Regions from separate parts of the Arthrobacter sp. zg-Y919 genome, predicted to be linked through region 1. Evidence: riboswitches for the same ligand, from Rfam matches in the RefSeq annotation. Region 1 holds a riboswitch; the other holds the start of a gene.

Region 1 (6,640 bases):
AGGTTGAGGAAATCCGGAATCCAACGGTCACCGGCGTTGATCCGGGCAGCCCGTTCGAGGGCGGCCGGCGAGAACATCCCGAGCCACAGGCCGCCGTCGGAGGCAAAGTTCTTCTGCGGCGCAAAGTAATAGACATCCGACTGGCTGAGGTCCACGTCCAGGCCGCCGGCCGCGGAGGTGGCATCGATCAGGACCAGGGATCCGGCGTCGGCCCCTTCCACCCGCCGCACCGGAGCGGCCACGCCGGTGGAGGTCTCGTTCTGCGGCCAGGCATAAACGTCGACACCGGCTTCGGCAGCGGGCTCGGGACGCGTGCCCGGAGCGGAGGTGATGATGCTCGATGCGGAGAGGAACGGAGCCTTGTTGGTGGCAGCGGCAAATTTCGAGCCGAACTCACCGAAGGACAGGTGCTGGGCTTTCTCCTCAACCAGGCCGAAGGATGCAATGTCCCAGAAAGCGGTGGACCCGCCGACACCCAGGACAACTTCATAACCCTCCGGGGCGGAAAAGAGGGTGGACAGGCCTTCGCGGATGCTGCCCACCAGGTTCCGCACCGGCGCCTGCCGGTGGGAGGTGCCCAGGAGGCCGGTCCCGGCACGGGTGAGGGCCTCTAGCTGTTCCGGACGGACCTTCGAAGGGCCGGCACCGAATCGGCCGTCCTTCGGGAGGAGCCCGGCGGGAATTTTCAGTGCGGCGGTATCGCCCATGAGGTGACGCTCCAAGCGTGTTTCGAAGGTGGCGGATATGCACTTTCCATTCTGCCGTATGCCCTCGTACGGAGGCGATATATGACCCGCACCACGGCGCGATGTGCCGGGCACCGCGGAATTATCGGGCGGTCCGGCCGATAGGCTAACGTGTTGCCGTACACCCCCGGGGCAGCGGCCTGCTGGCCTTCTTTTCTTCCGTACATAGGAGCGGCCCGTCATGACGGATCTCATTGACACCACTGAGATGTATCTCAGGACCATCCTGGAGCTGGAAGAAGAGAACATTGTCGCCCTCCGGGCCCGTATCGCTGAACGGCTCCGCCACTCCGGGCCCACGGTGTCCCAGACCATCGGCCGCATGGAACGTGACGGACTTGTCGTGGTTGCCGGGACGCGGCGGCTGGAGCTGACCGAGTTTGGCCGCCGCCGCGCCACCGAGGTGATGCGCAAGCACCGCCTCGCCGAAAGGCTCCTCTCCGACGTGATCGGCCTCGACTGGGCCTATGTGCATGACGAAGCCTGCCGATGGGAACACGTGATGAGTGAGCGGGTGGAACGCCGGCTGTATGAACTGCTGGGCCACCCCACGGAATCGCCGTACGGCAATCCGATTCCCGGACTCGAAGGAATCGGCGGGGTTGCAGCGGAAGTCTTCCACGCCGGCGTCGTTAACCTTGTGGCCACCGTCGCCGCCGTCGAACCCGGAACGAAACTCCGGCTGGTCCGGCTTGCCGAGCCCATTCAGGTGGAACCGGAACTCTTGTCCCAGTTGGACGAGGCGGGATTGCGCCCCGGAGCGCAAATGACCGCTGAGGTAGTCGGTGGATACATTTCCGTGCGGGTTCCGGGTATCGAGGGAGCCCTTGAATTGCCGGCCGAAGTAGCTGCGCATGTATTTGTTTCACAGCTTGGGTAACGGAATGGTCACTTTTCCGGCATTTATCCTATAGTGTGTTCCTGACGCTGAACCACCATCGTTATCCGGTCCGTCCGCCGAGCCCTGCCAGCGGACCGGAGCACTACATTCGTCCAGGCAGGGGCGGAGGACCCATTCTCCGGCAGCCAGGCTGCCTTGGGGTGAAGCCTTCCGGGAGACGGCGGTATTACTGCATAGCCGCGTAATACCCGCCTATTCCGGAGGCCGAGTTTTCTCTACTCGAATCCGACAGCTAACTTCGCAGGCGATCAATGAGAGGGAAACACTTGTCGAAGCATGCTGCTTCGGGGAGGCGCCGTGCGCCTGCCCCTGCCGTCCCACTGCGACCCCGAAACGCCTCAGCACCTGGCCGCCGGCGCGCAGAAACCAAATCCGTGTCTGTTGGCGGTGCCGCCCAGAAGATTGCCATTACCGCAGCCACCTCGGGCCTGATCCTTACCGCTGCGCTGCCGACCACTGCGGCAGCGGACAATCCGGCTGAACGCCAGGCCACGGGCGCCGACGCGCCCGTCTCTGCCGACCCCAACGCCGATATCGGCTTCGCCCGGGCCGGGCTGAGCAGCGAATTCGACCCCGATGCCAAGCTGGCGTCCGTCACGGTTGCAGCCGGTTCCCACGCGGTTCCAGCCGCAGCCAAGGGCACGCTGTCCACGCCCCTGAACACTGGACTGATTCAAACCTCCGGGTTCGGCCACCGGACCAGTCCCATCACCGGGGCTGCCGGCGAGATGCACAACGGGCAGGACTTCGCCGCAGTCTGCGGCACAGCTGTCAGTGCTGCGGCATCCGGCACCGTGGTCTTCGCCGGCTGGCACGCCTACGGCGGGGGATACCGCGTGGTGGTTGACCACGGCAACGGAGTCGAAACCACGTACAACCACCTTTCCACCATTGCCGTCTCTGTGGGTGCCGCTATTGAACGCGGACACCTGGTGGGAGCCAGCGGCACCACGGGCTCGTCAACCGGTTGCCACCTGCATTTCGAGGTAATGGTTAACGGCGAAGTAGTGGACCCGCTCAATTGGTTGTAACTGCCTAGAATCAAAGCGTTGTAACCGCTTGAATATCGTTTCGTGATCGGAACGTGACATAGCTCAATTGTTGCTGTACGCTCAACCTCGTGCCCGATTCGCAAAGGTGGGGCACCTTCGAACAGATCGCCTAGCTCTGCCACTGTTTGAAGTCCGTTCGCAGAATCGCATGGCAGAGGCGGGGGAACCAATTTCGGGTTTCGAAAGAAACCCTTGGGGTTAAGTTGCAAAAGGCCATAGGCCGGGCAACCGGGTGACTCCCATCCGAATCCGACAGCTCACCTCGTAGGCAATTGGGAGAGGCAAACTTGTGTCATCAAACGTTCACGGCCGCCGTCGCGCTGCCACCGTACAGACCAACCCGATCGCTGCACTTTCCAAGGCAGTCACCAGCAACGCCGGAACCGTAGGCCGCCAGGCCGCCGTCGTCGTTGCAGCATCCGGCCTCGTGCTGGCTGCAGGACTTCCTGCACAGGCTGCATCCGTAAGCACGGACCGCCAGGCCCTTGAGGCCACCCCCCTGAACGTCGTCACCGGCAGCGTTACTGCTCCCGCAGACGCACCGTTCGAGCTCTACACCCTCGAGTCCGCAGACATCGCCAAGATCTCCACGATCTCCGGCGCCGACTACCGGGCACAGGTTGCCGCCGAAGAGGCCGCTGCCGAAGCCGCCGCGCAGCTGGCCGCCACGCAGGCCGCAGCAGCTAAGACCGCTGCAGCCGCCCGCGTTGCTCCCGCAGCCGCCGCTTCGAACATCACCACCGCTTCCAACGGTGGCGCAGCAGATGCCCAGGCTCCGGTTTCCGGCAACGTCGCAGCCGGCCTCGTGGCTTCCGCCTACGCCCAGATCGGCGTTGCGCAGGACTGCACCGCCATGGTTGAGAAGGCACTGCGCTCCGTCGGCAAGTCCGTCGGCGACCTGGCCCCGGGCCAGTTCTACCAGTTCGGTTCCGTGGTCGGCTCTCCCGCTCCGGGTGACCTGGTCATCAGCGCCACCCACGTTGCGATCTACGTCGGCAACGGCCAGGTTGTCAGCGGTGGCCTGAACGGCATGAACACCGGCCTGCACGCCCTGTCCGACCTGCGTGGCGTCAGCTTCGTCCGCGTCAGCTAATCCAGAAATTCGAGACGCGGAGAATCATGACCACGACAGTTGAGCGCGCCCGTCACCGGGCGCCGGTGGAACGCACCACCACGCTGAACGCCCTTGCCGGCGCCGTCAGCTCCAACGCCGGAACCGTAGGCCGCCAGGCCGCCGTCATTGCGGCAGCCTCCGGGCTGGTGCTGACGACCGGTGTTGCAGCCAACGCCTCCGGGGCCGATGTAGTGCGTGACGTCCAGACCAGCACGCTGGACCTTTCCGCGGCCAAGACCCTCCAGGTCCCCGCGGACGTGGCTATCTCCTTTGAGCGGGATGGGATCAACGGCGTGATCGTTGCGCCGGAACCCGCAGCAGCGGTCGAAGCAGCGGTTGCTCTAGAGGCACCCGCCGCCGTGGCCACCGGCCAGCAGCAGGTCCGCGGCAACGCGGCAGTTGCCGGGAACTCCACCAGTCTCACCACGGCGTCCGCACGGCCCGTACAGGCTGCAACAGGTGTGGCTTCAACCATTGCCTCCGCAGCCTACGCGCAGCTTGGCGTGGGCCAGGACTGCACCAGGCTGGTGACCAACGCCCTGGCCGCAGCCGGCATCAACCACCACGGCTATCCGGCAAGCTACCTCTCCCTTGGACGGACGGTGAGTGCAGCTGAGGCTATGCCCGGTGACTTGATCTACTACGTCAACGGCGGCATGGGCCTGGCCCACATTGCCGTGTATGTCGGCGGCGGACAGGCCGTTCACGGCGGGTTCAACGGCGGCTCCACTGTTGTGGCGCCGGCCGAGCTCGGCTCCGGCGGCGTGTACATCCGCGTAGGCGGCTAAGCAGCCAGCGCACCAGGTAAGGCCCCTCCTTCGGGAGGGGCCTTACCCCTTTAACCCGGTTTCTTTAACCCGGTTTCCACTTCCATACCCGGGTTCCCGGGGCGCGGAAAGCGGGGTCCGGGTACCAGGGGACCGGTCCGGGTACTGCCGGTGTAAATGGCAAAGATCGCAAACGCGTTCTACTCTTGCATAGACAATCCGAAGTGCCGTTTGCGGAACGGTGTCTTGTACTCACCGGTTCGTGGGCGGCAGACGAAGAGGTATGTGCATGCGCACTCTCGTTCTGAACGCTGGATATGAGCCGCTGGCCGTGATCACCTTCCGCCGTGCTTTGGTACTGGTATTGAACGGAAAGGCGAGCGTGGTGGCAGAGAGCGGCGAACCCGTGGTCGGACCCAACGAAATCCTCCCCAGGCCGTCGGTTATCCTGCTCCACCGCTATGTCAAAGTTCCCTACCGGGAGGGCACCGTTGCCACCCGCCGGGGCGTCCTGCGGCGGGACAACCATGAATGTGCCTACTGCGGAAAGGCCGCTGCCACCGTGGACCACGTGGTCCCTCGGTCCCACGGCGGTGACGATAGCTGGGAGAACCTGGTTGCCTGCTGCCTGCGCTGCAACAACACCAAAGGCAACCGGACGTTGGCACAGCTTGGTTGGGAACTGCGGATTTCGCCTAAGGCTCCCCGCGGTGCCCGCTGGCAGATCCGCGAACTCGAACGCCCTTCCCCCCAGTGGGATCCGTTCCTGCAGAATGACACGGCAGCCTGATGTCCGCCACCCTCCGTTATAACGCAGTGATCCTCGCCGGTGGCCGGTCCACGCGGCTTGGCGGCACGCCCAAGGCGCTGCTGCTGGCTGGGGATCGCACCCTCCTGGAAACCACCCTCGCCGCGGTGCCCGAGGCCCGGCAGACCGCCGTCGCCGGGCCTCCCGAGCTGGCGGCCGTACTGGCCCGGCACCCGGAGACACCCACCCTGCTGGTCCGCGAAGAGCCTGCGTTCGCCGGTCCGGCTGCAGCGGTGGGGGCCGCCGTTGCTGCCTTGACCGCCCAGGACGCCGGCCGCGATCCTCGTCACACCGGTAACGCCACCGACGACGGCGACACTGCCGGGAGTCCGTGGACCCTGGTCCTGGCCTGCGACATGCCCCAGGTGTCCACCGCCGTACGGGCGCTGCTGACCGCGGCCGCTGAGCCGGGGAACGAAAGCCTGCTGGCCGTCGATTCAACCGGCAACCGGCAGCCGCTGGCAGCCCTCTACCGCACAGCCGACCTCCGGGCAGCGGTCGACGCCGCTGCCTCCGAAGGTTTGGCGAACAAGTCCATGAAGGCGTTGCTTGCTAGGGTGCAATGGAGGGGTGTTGATGTTCCCCCGATGAGTACAGCCGATGTTGACACCTGGAACGACGCGCAATCGCTGGGTGTGAGCGCCGGGGACCTGCCGTAGCAACGGGCAGTCCCCAAGCGATACGAAGGAGCACGAATGGCAAGCCAGCAGGAACTACTCGAGGCATGGAGCGCCAGGCTGCTGCAGGCGCTGGAGCTCGAGGGCACACCGGTGGATGTCGCCGCTGTCCTCGACCTGGCTGCAGTTGCAGCGCATAGCGTAGTGCGGCCCGCTGCGCCGCTGACCACCTTCATTGTTGGGTATGCCGCAGGCCTTGCAGCGGCGAGCGGCCAGGCCGAGGACGCCGTCGCCATGCGTTCCGCCATGGCTGTGGCTGCCGATCAGTGCCGCGACGCCGCGGCGGAAGGAGACGCCCAGTGACCGAACCCGCCGTACCCGTGATCCTGCCGGTCCAGCCCAACGCGTCCTGGGCGCAGGCGCGTCACGCGGCCTATGCCGCTGCCCGCCCGCTGCCCTACGAGACGGTGCCGCTGGACGAGGCGCTCGGCCGGATCCTTGCGGTCGAGACCGCCGCCCTGCAGCCGGTGCCGCATTACGCCTCGGCGGCCATGGACGGCTGGGCAGTTGCGGGGGCGCCGCCGTGGACGGTCATCACCCAGGAAGAACCCGAGGTGGAACGCTGGCAGGTCCAC
Region 2 (6,640 bases), 1.1 Mb from region 1:
ACGAAAAACGGTGGCAGGACGTGCAGGCCCTGCTCGACGCCGGGATCAACGTCCTGTCCACCGTGAACATCCAGCACATCGACTCACTCAATGACGTGATCGAGCAGATCACAGGCACCCTGCAGGCCGAAACCGTGCCGGACGCCGTCCTGCGCGGGGCCGAACAGGTGGAGCTGGTGGACCTCACGCCGCAGTCCCTGCGCGGACGCCTGGCCGACGGGGTGATCTACCCCGCCGAACGGGTGGACGCCGCCCTGTCCAACTACTTCCGGCTGGGCAACCTGACCGCCCTGCGCGAACTCGCGCTGCTCTGGCTCGCCGACGAGGTGGACTCGGCCCTGAACCGCTACCGCGCCGAGCATGGCATCAGCAGTAAGTGGGAGGCCCGGGAGCGCGTGGTCGTGGCGCTCACCGGCGGTCCCGAGGGCCGGACGCTGCTGCGCCGCGGAGCGCGGATCGCCGCCCGGTCCGCGGGCGGCAAGCTCCTGGCCGTCCATGTGTCCGGAGCCGACGGGCTGCGCGGACCCGAGCCGGGGGAACTGGCCGCGCAGCGGATCCTGGTGGAGAAACTCGGCGGCACCTTCCATCAGGTGGTGGGCAACGACGTGCCGCAGGCACTGGTGGAGTTTGCCCGCGGAGTGAATGCCACCCAGCTGGTGGTGGGAGTCAGCCGACGCCCCCGGATCGCCGCCCTGTTCTCGGGCCAGGGCATCGGTGCCACCGTCATCCGGGAGTCCGGGGACATCGACGTGCATATGGTCTCGCACTCCGCTGCCGCCCGGACCCTGGTACTCCCGCATTTCGGCAGCGCACTCTCGGTGCGCCGGCGGGTGCTGGGTTTTGCCTTCGCCCTGGTGGGCGGTCCGCTGCTCACTGCGGCGCTGGTTTCGGCCCGCAGCGCGGAAACCATCACCGGCGACGTGCTGAGCTACCAGCTGCTGGTCATCCTGGTGGCACTGGTCGGCGGCATCTGGCCGGCATTGTTCGCGGCCCTGCTCTCCGGCCTGACCCTGGACTTCTTCTTCATCCAGCCGCTCTACACGGTGACGGTGGCCACGCCGTCGCACATGCTGGCGCTGAGCCTCTACGTGGTCAACGCGATGCTTGTCAGTTACGTTGTTGATGCCGCCGCCCGGCGCGCCCGCACCGCCCGCCGGTCGGCGTCGGAATCCGAACTGCTGGCATCGGTGGCCGGCAGCGTGCTCCGCGGCGAAGATGCCCTGGCCGCCCTGGTGGGGCGGACGCGCGAGGCCTTCAACGTCAGTGCCGCCCGCATGCGGTGCGACGGCAAGGACCTGTATTCCGAAGGCGAGTGGCCTGCGGAGGTCTCTCCCGAAGACCCGGCCTTCACCCGCCTGCCCGTGGGGGAGCAGTGTTTCCTGGAACTGTGGGGGCGGGAACTGGCTGCCTCCGACCGGCGCCTGCTGGCCGTCATCACCGCCCAGCTGGAGGCAGCCCTGGAGCACCGGGACCTGACCGAAACCGCCAGGGGACTCGGTTCCCTGGCCGAGGCGGACAAGGTCCGCACGGCCCTGCTGGCCGCCGTCGGGCATGACCTCCGCCGGCCGCTGACCGCCGCAACCGCCGCCGTCACCGGGCTGCGGGCAACGGACGTCACATGGTCCGAAAAGGACCGCAGCGAACTGCTGGCCACGGCCGAGGAATCGCTGGCTTCCCTTTCCGGCCTGGTCACCAGCCTGCTGGATGTCAGCAGGCTCCAGGCCGGTGTCGTGGGGGTGAGCCTCGAGCCGCTGAACGTTGCCGATGCTGTCCTGCCCGCACTGGAGGAACTGGAACTTGGACCGGCGGAAGTGGAACTGGAAATTCCCACGTCGCCCCGGGTGGTTCTGGCTGATCCGGTGCTGCTGCAGCGCGTACTGGTCAACCTGCTGGCCAACGCGGTGCGCTTCAGCCCGCCCGGAACGAAATCCGTCTTGAGCGTCAGCGAGTTTGCCGGACGGGTGGAGATCCGCGTCATAGACTCGGGACCCGGCGTTCCGGAGCAGCGGCGGGGAGAGATTTTCGTCCCCTTCCAGCGGCTGGGGGATACCGACAACTCAACCGGGCTGGGTCTGGGCCTGGCCTTGGCCAAGGGATTCACGGAAGGAATGGGCGGAACACTGGATACCGAAGACACACCCGGCGGCGGACTGACCATGGTCCTCTCGCTGCCGGCCGCCAACCGCCGTGTTCCCGCGGGCGGACAGCGGTCCCCGGCGGTGGCCGGATGAAGATCCTGATCGCCGACGACGACGTGCAGATCCTGCGTGCGCTGCGGATCACCCTGAGCGCCTACGGGTATGAGGTGGTGACGGCGGAGAGCGGCAGCGCAGCCATCCGCAAGGCCGTGGACACCCATCCGGACCTGCTGGTCCTGGACCTGGGTATGCCCGGGCTGAGCGGGATGGATGTCATTGAGGCCGTCCGCGGCTGGAGCGCGGTTCCCATCCTGGTGGTGTCGGGCCGGATCGATCCGGCGGACAAGGTGCGCGCACTCGATCTTGGCGCGGACGACTACGTCACCAAGCCCTTCTCGACGGAGGAACTGCTGGCCCGGATCAGGGCGCTGTCCCGCCGCTCACCGGCGGCAGCGGGGCCAAGCGAAATCACCTTCGGCCCGGTGCGCGTGGACCTTGCCGGGCACCGCATTGCGCGGGTCGACGACGGCTCTGATATCCGCTTGACCCCGACGGAATGGCGGTTCCTGTCCGAGCTGCTGGCCCATCCGGGGATGCTGGTGACCCAGCAGACGCTGCTGACCAACGTCTGGGGGCCAGGCACGACCGACTCCGGGTATCTGCGCCTCTACATCGGGCAGCTTCGGCGCAAACTGGAGAGCGACCCGGCCGCACCGGTGCACCTGCTCACCGAGCACGGCATGGGGTACCGGTTTGTGCCGTGACGTGCCTGACGTGCCTGATGTGCCGGACGTGCCGTGATGTGCCTGGTGCCAGAACCGCAGGCCGGTCCGGCTTAAAGCAGTGAGCGCCCGGCCCCGGTAGGGGACGGACGCTCACTGTGGGATGCGTTGGGGCTAGGAAGCCTTACGCAACACGGTAGAACACGGGGCCGGAGCCGACGTTCGCGGACTGAACGACGGTCTCGCTGCCGTTCCAGCCGCTGTGGATGGCCTGGCCGTTGCCGATGTAGATGGCAATGTGGGCCAGGCCCATGCCGCCGTCGGCGTAGTAGGCGATGTCACCGGGCTCCGGGGTGGAGACCTGGGTGCCGTATGCTGCCAGCTGTGCCGGACCGAGGTCACCCACGGAGTGGCCGGCTGCGCGCAGGGCAACCTCAACCAGTACGGTGCAGTCCTGGGCTGCGCCCAGCTGCGACTGCGCCGAGGCGAGCATGATGGCGTTGGTGCCACTGGCTGCCGGGGTAATCGAAGCGGACTGCGTGCTGATAACGCCGGTGTTGGCAGCGGATGCTGCCGGTGCGGCTGCGGCCGGTGCGTAGGCTGCAGCGGGGGCGGCAGCGGCAACGGGGGCAGCAGCGGCGGCCGGAGCGGCTTCGCCGGCCAGGGTTACAACGTCGCCCGGGTAGATAACGGACGCCAGGGAGAGGCCGTTCAGGGAAAGAACGGTATCCAGGCCTACGCCGTAAGCGGCGGAGATCTGGCCCAGCGTGTCACCGGAGACCACGGTGTGGGTGGCGGCAGCGGCGGCCGGAGCTGCAACCGGAGCTGCTGCAACCGGAGCTGCGGCAACCGGGGCTGCTGCAACCGGTGCGGCCTGCACCGGGGTGTAGGTGTCGTTGGCGACAACGCCGGCGGAAGCCGGTGCGGCCATGCCCAGCATGATGCCGGAGCCGGCGACAACTACAGCAGCGGTGCTGCCGAAGGTGCGGCCGCGGCCTGCAACGGCCTGTGCGATGGTGGTCCGTGCGCTGGTGTTCTCGGCGCGGTGACGGCCCTGAGTCTTGTTGAAAGTCATTTGAATAACCTCTCCCGATACCTGCGAGGTGAGCTGTCGGATTCGGATGGGAGTCACCCGGCCGCCGGATCATCCGGTCGGCTTAACCCCAAGGGTTCACAAGGAACCCGTAAATGGTTCCCCCGCCCCTGCCGTGGTGGTGCGTTCTGTGGACCCCGGACCAGCGGCAGAGCTAGGTAACAAGCCCGGGGGAGCCGCATCAGAAAGCGGCATGGGAATAACCGTACAAGATAGTTACGGTTGGATAACCATTGTGTGATCAGCTTCTCGCGGGGGTGTGTGCGGGGCCGCGGTGTGCTAGCACTTTTTCGCCTCGCAGGCCACTCCGGGCACTGTTTCACCGTGGGTCACGGGGCTTTCCGGACCGGCCTCGTCTGGGCCGGATCCGATTTTCCGTGGGGGGCGGAAGCGCGTAAGGTTGTTAGGCAGCCTTCCAATCTTGGAGGCGGGGTTCCGAGCAACAGGAGTACGCAGTGGCTGGCAGCGGTCAGAAGTTATGGTCCAAGGGATTTGTCCTGGCGATCATCACCAACCTCTTTATTTCGATGGTCTTTTATCTGCTGATGACCACCATGGCGCTCTACACAGTGAAGGAATTCTCCGCCTCTGACGGAGCCGCCGGATTCGCGTCCGGATCCTTCGTCCTCGGCGCCCTGGTGGCTCGGGTGTTTGCCGGCAAGTTCCTGGACTTCGTCGGCCGCCGCCGCCTGCTGGTGGCCAGCCTCGCGGTGTTCGTCGTGGCGTCGCTGCTGTACGTCCCGGCCTCGAACCTGGCCCTGCTGCTGACGGTCCGGATCCTGCACGGTGCCGCGTTTGGTGCGGCCAGCACGAGCCTGTCCGCCTCCGTCATGGGACTTATTCCCGCGAACCGGCGCGGGGAAGGCACCGGTTATTTCGGGATCTCGACTACCTTGGCAACCGCCGTGGGGCCGTTCCTGGCCGTGATGCTGGTGGACTCCGTGAGCTACCGCGCCCTGTTCCTGTTCGCCGCCGGCTGCGCCGCCGTCGCACTGGTCCTGTCCCTGGTGCTCCGCCTGCCCGAGCGCACGCCCACACCCGAGGAGCAAAAGACCAAGTGGCGGATGCACCTGACGGACATCATTGACCCGGCCGCGCTGGCCATTGCCTCGGTCATGTTCATTGCCGGTGCCGCCTACGCGGGCATCCTTTCCTTCCTCAACTCCTATGCGCAGAGCGAGGGGCTGGTGCTGGGTGCCAGCCTGTTCTTCGTGGTTTACGCCGTCGTTGTGCTGGTCTCCCGTCTGTTTGTGGGACGCCTCCAGGACCGGCACGGCGACAACGCCGTGGTGTACCCGACCCTCGTGTCCTTCGCCGCCGGGATGGCTCTGCTCGCCTATGCACCCAACGACACGGTGCTGGCCCTGGCCGGTGTGTTTGTGGGCTTCGGCTTCGGCGCTCTGATGCCGTGTGCCCAGGCCATCGCCGTCACGATGGCAGCGCCGACCCGGATCGGCCTGGCAACGTCCACCTTCTTCATCCTGATGGACGCCGGTGTCGGGCTCGGCCCGCTCCTGCTGGGGTTGCTCCTGCCGCTGACCGGATTCCACGGCATGTACTGGGTGCTGGCCGCCGTCCTACTGGCTTCCACCGGGCTCTATCACCTGGTGCACGGCCGGAAAAACTACCGGCCCGGTGCAGCGGTGGAACCGGCCGCAGGCGTTCCCGCGGCCTGACACGGTAGCCTCTTTCCCACACGTCACCGTTGAGGGAAAGCAGACCCATGGCACGCGAGGAAACCACCCTGACCGTCCCCGGCCCGGAGGGAGAGCGGCAGGTGCGCATCTCCAGCCCCGGCCGGGTGATTTGGCCGGAACCGGGAATCACCAAACTGGATCTGGCCCGCTACCTCGCCGAAGTCGGTGAGGCTTTCATCCGCGCCAACGGCGGCCGCCCGGTCTCACTGGAGCGCTTCCCCGAAGGCGTCGGCGGGGAGGTCTTCTTTTCCAAGAACCCTCCGCGCGGCATGCCGGACTGGATGCGCTCAGTCACCGTGAAATATCCCAGCGCCCGGTCCCATCCGCAGGTGGTGCTGGATGAGCCAGCCGCGGCGGTGTGGGCGGCCCAGATGAACACGGTGGTGTTCCATCCGTGGCCGTCCCGGGCCGAAGACACCGACAACCCTGACCAGCTGCGCATCGACCTGGATCCGCAGCCGGGAACGGATTTTGACGATGCCGTCCGGCCGGCCCAGGAGCTGCGGTCCATTCTGGCGGAGGCAGGACTGGACGCCTTCATCAAAACATCGGGGAACCGGGGCATCCACCTCTTTGCGCCGATCCGGCCGGAGTACGAGTTCCTGGATGTCCGGCATGCGGTGATTGCCGCGGCCCGGGAAGTGGAACGCCGGATGCCGGACAAGGTCACCACTGCCTGGTGGAAGGAGGAACGCGGCACCCGGGTGTTCGTGGACTTCAACCAGGCCAACCGGGACCGCACCATGGCCGGCGCGTACAGCCCGCGGGCGTTGCCGGATGCACCCGTTTCCTGTCCCATCACCTGGGAGGAACTGGAACGGGTGCACCCGGCCGACTTCACCATTGCCACCGTCCCGGAACGGCTGCGCACTGTGGGGGACCCGTGGGCGGACATGTCCGCCGCGCCGGGATCCATCGACGTCCTGCTCGGCTGGTGGGAACGGGACCTGGCCAGCGGCCTCGGCGAGCTGCCCTTCCCGCCGGACTACC

What was found. Region 1 has a riboswitch for cyclic di-AMP ahead of QNO10_RS02620 (M23 family metallopeptidase). Riboswitches for the same ligand answer to the same signal wherever they lie in the genome.
Region 2: another riboswitch for cyclic di-AMP. It lies ahead of QNO10_RS07730 (LysM peptidoglycan-binding domain-containing protein); the one in region 1 lies ahead of QNO10_RS02620 (M23 family metallopeptidase).

Annotation. Positions count from the first base shown of each region.
Region 1 covers NZ_CP126242.1:542,698-549,337, forward strand. The annotation lists gene serC (phosphoserine transaminase) at 1-707, opposite strand, end outside; gene QNO10_RS02615 (iron-dependent transcriptional repressor DtxR) at 928-1,626, shown strand; cyclic di-AMP (ydaO/yuaA leader) riboswitch at 1,727-1,910, shown strand; gene QNO10_RS02620 (M23 family metallopeptidase) at 2,022-2,678, shown strand; cyclic di-AMP (ydaO/yuaA leader) riboswitch at 2,827-2,985, shown strand; gene QNO10_RS02625 (NlpC/P60 family protein) at 2,989-3,792, shown strand; gene QNO10_RS02630 (NlpC/P60 family protein) at 3,819-4,601, shown strand; gene QNO10_RS02635 (HNH endonuclease) at 4,870-5,370, shown strand; gene mobA (molybdenum cofactor guanylyltransferase) at 5,370-6,047, shown strand; gene QNO10_RS02645 (DUF6457 domain-containing protein) at 6,084-6,368, shown strand; gene QNO10_RS02650 (molybdopterin molybdotransferase MoeA) at 6,365-6,640, shown strand, end outside.
Region 2 covers NZ_CP126242.1:1,639,794-1,646,433, reverse strand. The annotation lists gene QNO10_RS07740 (ATP-binding protein) at 1-2,231, shown strand, start outside; gene QNO10_RS07735 (response regulator) at 2,228-2,902, shown strand; gene QNO10_RS07730 (LysM peptidoglycan-binding domain-containing protein) at 3,045-3,935, opposite strand; cyclic di-AMP (ydaO/yuaA leader) riboswitch at 3,940-4,087, opposite strand; gene QNO10_RS07725 (MFS transporter) at 4,409-5,629, shown strand; gene ligD (non-homologous end-joining DNA ligase) at 5,677-6,640, shown strand, end outside.